2 regions of the Pseudomonas sp. LBUM1671 genome follow, and region 2 is predicted to be linked to the other one. Evidence: predicted binding sites of a transcription regulator. Region 2 holds the regulator's gene; the other holds the start of a gene.
What was found. Region 2 encodes sigma-54, which starts transcription at its own class of promoters, with help from an activator protein. Its sites were predicted from a motif close to ANTGGCATNNANNTTGCTNT; they were not measured.
Positions count from the first base shown of each region.

Region 1: ACA060_RS24630 (pilin) is a predicted target of sigma-54. The motif match lies at 1,057-1,076, and genes of this name have one in related genera.

Region 1 is NZ_CP166782.1:5,331,184-5,333,385, forward strand. It holds gene ACA060_RS24625 (BON domain-containing protein) at 1-291, opposite strand, end outside; gene ACA060_RS24630 (pilin) at 603-1,010, opposite strand; gene pilB (type IV-A pilus assembly ATPase PilB) at 1,236-2,202, shown strand, end outside.
Region 2 is NZ_CP166782.1:968,391-970,592, reverse strand. It holds gene lptB (LPS export ABC transporter ATP-binding protein) at 1-176, shown strand, start outside; gene ACA060_RS04250 (RNA polymerase factor sigma-54) at 361-1,854, shown strand; gene hpf (ribosome hibernation-promoting factor, HPF/YfiA family) at 1,929-2,202, shown strand, end outside.

The DNA.
Region 1 (2,202 bases), 2.0 Mb from region 2:
CACGGCGGTGGCTTTCTGAGCGTCAGTCACCGCAACGGTGGACGACAGAGACACAACACCTTTGTTGGTTTCGACTTTGATGTCGGTACCAGGAATGCCTTTTTCGGTTACCAGGTCTGCTTTGACTTTGGTGGTGATCCAGGTGTCGGAGGTAGCTTCTTTGGCTTGGGTCACTTCACCGGCGGCCAGGACCATTGGCGCCTGGGTCGCCTGGGTTTGAGCGAATGCAGCGTTGGCCATGGTCAGGGTCAGCGCGGTAGCAGCAGCGGCAGCGATAGCGAACTTCTTCATACGAGTAACTCCTGTTTTTCTAGAAAGTCTGCTGTGTGTCTTGTCAGCAGGGTTACTGGGTATGTTGCGAACGCTGTGCCAACTTTGAGACAGGCAATAAATCCTTATAAAACAGTCACTTATGAAATACCCCGATTTTCGGAATCATGCAAATTGCATGACTTCGAGATTCTCTACATGCAAGTTGCGGGTTTTGAGGCGGGCCTAAGGCCATGAATTGTCGAGAATTTCTTTCTATTAAGAGTTTTTCCCTTCGACAGAAAAAAAATGCCCCACCTCGTGAAAGGCGGGGCATTTGTTAACCGCGAGTATCAGACGCCTGTGCAGCCTTTAGGCGCGTACTCCTGAGCGACTGTGGTGGCGCAAGTCCAGCCAGTCAGAGAGCGCGTCAGGGTAATGGTTTTGCTCAAGACCGGACCTGGAGCGTTGAGAATCGTGCAACCGATGGTGCCGGTACCATCAGTCGCGACACCCGCTGCCGTGGTCGTGCAATTGGAGGTCGTGGCGGTTCCGCCAACCTTCGTCAGATCCGGATTGGTGCCGGAGTTCATAAGGTCCTCAAACGGGACTTTCAACGCCGTGATCTCTGCCAGGCCGGCCGTCACCTTGGCACGCGCTTGATACTTCGAGTAAGCCGGCAACGCAAACGTCGCCAGAATCCCGATGATCGCCACCACGATCAGCAGTTCGATCAGGGTAAAACCTTTTTGAGTATTCATAGACAGGCTCCATGCATGAGTCGAAATCTCATGATCTGAATGAGCTTGAGCACAGCCCGTGCCAAGCGCTGCACTCCCTGTTTTCGGGGCACAAAACCAGGGCATGGAGCCTTCCTACCCCCAGGATCCGCACTATCTGACACTATTTGTCACCTGACGGCCGCTGGTTTGGCTCAGCTCCTTGACTAGGCTATAAGTCATGAACTGTCTGCGTCCGGTATCCCAATGAATGACATCGCCCTTAGCGGTCTGGCCAAGCAATTGGTTCTGGCCGAACTGCTCACTGACCAAAGCGCGCAACAGGCGTATCAGCAAGCTCAACGCAGCAAAATTTCCCTGGTCAGTTATCTGGTGCAGAACAGACTGGTGAAGAGCCGACAGGTCGCCGAGATTGCCTCGGAGCATTTCGGCATGCCGCTGCTCGACCTCAATTGCCTGGATAAAGAAACCCAACCCCGAGGGCTGGTCAGCGAGAAACTGATCCGTCAGCACCACGCCCTGCCCCTCTGGCGTCGTGGCAACAAGCTGTTCGTGGGGGTTTCCGACCCGACCAATCATCAAGCCATCAATGACATCCAGTTCAGCACAGGACTGAACACCGAAGCCATTCTGGTGGAGGACGATAAACTCGGCGATGCCATCGATAAATTCTTCGACAGCCAATCCACCGGCCTGGAAGACATGGCCGATGTTGACCTTGACGGGCTGGATATCGAGTCGGTCGATGACAATAAAAAGGACTCCATCGCAGGCCAGGATGCCGATGACGCGCCGGTGGTGCGCTTCGTCCACAAGATGTTGCTCGATGCGATCAAGAGCGGTTCGTCCGACCTGCATTTCGAGCCCTACGAAAAAACCTACCGGGTGCGGATGCGCACCGACGGCATGCTGCGCGAAGTCGCCAAGCCGCCGAGCCAACTGGCCAACCGCATTGCGGCGCGACTGAAAGTCATGGCCAGCCTCGACATCTCCGAGAGGCGCAAACCCCAGGACGGACGGATCAAGATGCGCCTGTCCAAGACCAAATCCATCGACTTCCGGGTCAACACCCTGCCGACCCTGTGGGGCGAGAAAGTGGTGATCCGGATCCTCGACCCGTCCAGCGCGCAAATGGGCATCGACGCCCTCGGCTACGAGCCGGAACAGAAAGCCTTGTACATGGCTGCGCTGAAGCAGCCACAGGGCATGATCC
Region 2 (2,202 bases):
AGGCCAAAGGCATTGGCGTGCTGATCACTGACCACAACGTCCGTGAGACCCTGGATATCTGCGAAACTGCCTACATCGTAAACGATGGCCAGCTGATCGCCGAAGGTGACTCCGCCACCATCCTGGCCAACGAACTGGTCAAAGAAGTGTATCTGGGCCACGAGTTCCGCCTGTAAGCGCTGACGTGTCTGGCTGGTTGTCCGAGCGCTCGTCTCGATAAAAAATCAATACTTTTTTATTGTTACAGCGCTCTAGGCAAACGCTGCAGTTTCGGGCATATAATTTGCTTATGTTTGGCGCTCCGGCGCCCTGTAGTGGATGGCGCATGTGCGCCGGCGAATAAGGTGTTAAGCCCCTGCCATGAAACCATCGCTAGTCTTGAGAATGGGCCAGCAGCTGACGATGACACCGCAGCTGCAACAGGCCATCCGCCTGCTCCAATTGTCGACCCTGGACCTGCAACAGGAAATCCAGGAGGCCCTGGAGTCCAATCCGATGCTCGAACGCCAGGAAGAAGGCGACGACTTCGATAACGCCGACCCATTGGCCGACAAAGCCGAACAGCTCCCCAACGCCGATGTTTCGGAACCCTCCTACCAGGAAACCGCCCCGACGGTGGATAACCTCGAGGAAGGTGACTGGAACGAGCGCATTCCCAACGAACTGCCTGTCGATACCGCGTGGGAAGACGTCTACCAGACCAGCGCCAGCAGCCTGCCCAGCAGCGATGACGACGAGTGGGATTTCACCACCCGCACATCGGCCGGCGAAAGCCTGCAAAGCCATTTGTTGTGGCAACTGAACCTGGCACCGATGTCCGACACCGATCGCCTGATCGCCGTGACCCTGATCGACTGCATCAACAATCAGGGTTACCTGGACGAAACCCTCGAGGAAATTCTCGAAGCCTTCGATCCGGAACTGGACATTGAACTGGACGAAATCGAAGCCGTCCTGCACCGCATCCAGCAATTCGAGCCGGCCGGCATCGGCGCCCGCAACCTGGGTGAATGCCTGCTGCTGCAACTGCGCCAGCTGCCCGCCAAGACGCCTTGGCTGGCTGAAGCCAAGCGCCTGGTCACCGACTACATCGACCTGCTCGGCAGCCGCGACTACAGCCAGCTGATGCGCCGCATGAAGCTCAAGGAAGATGAACTGCGCCAGGTGATCGAACTGGTGCAGAGCCTCAACCCGCGTCCGGGCTCGCAGATCGAGTCGAGTGAAGCCGAGTACGTTGTCCCTGACGTGATCGTGCGCAAGGACAACGAGCGCTGGCTGGTCGAGCTGAACCAGGAATCGGTGCCACGGTTGCGGGTCAACGCTCAATACGCCGGTTTTGTACGCCGCGCCGACACCAGTGCCGACAACACCTTCATGCGCAATCAGCTGCAAGAAGCCCGCTGGTTCATCAAAAGCCTGCAAAGCCGCAACGAAACTCTTATGAAAGTAGCCACCCAGATCGTCGAGCATCAGCGCGGCTTCCTGGAGTACGGCGACGAAGCGATGAAACCGCTGGTCCTGCATGACATCGCCGAAGCGGTAGGCATGCACGAATCGACGATTTCCCGGGTGACCACACAGAAATTCATGCATACCCCTCGGGGCATATATGAACTGAAATACTTTTTCTCGAGCCACGTCAGCACCTCCGAAGGCGGTGAATGCTCGTCCACAGCGATCCGCGCGATCATCAAAAAACTGGTTGCTGCGGAAAATCAGAAAAAGCCGTTGAGTGACAGCAAGATCGCTGGTTTACTGGAGGCACAAGGCATTCAGGTGGCTCGCCGCACCGTCGCCAAGTACCGCGAATCCCTCGGGATCGCGCCTTCGAGCGAACGCAAGCGGTTGATGTAGAGCCACGCCACAGCGTTCCAGTGGCAGGCATTTCTGCCTGCCGCTTTATGCACTGGCAACGAAGGAGAAGCTGTATGCAAGTCAACATCAGTGGACACCAACTGGAAGTGACCGAACCTCTTCGCACCTACATCGGCGAAAAACTCCAACGATTAGAGAGGCATTTCGACAAGATCACCAACGTGCAGGTCACGATGACGGTCGAAAAGCTCAAGCAGAAAATCGAAGCCACGCTGCATATTCCCGGCAATGAAGTGGTCGCCAACGCGGAGCATACCGATATGTATGCGGCGATCGACGCGCTGACCGACAAGCTGGATAAACAACTCAAAAAGCATAAGGAAAAGA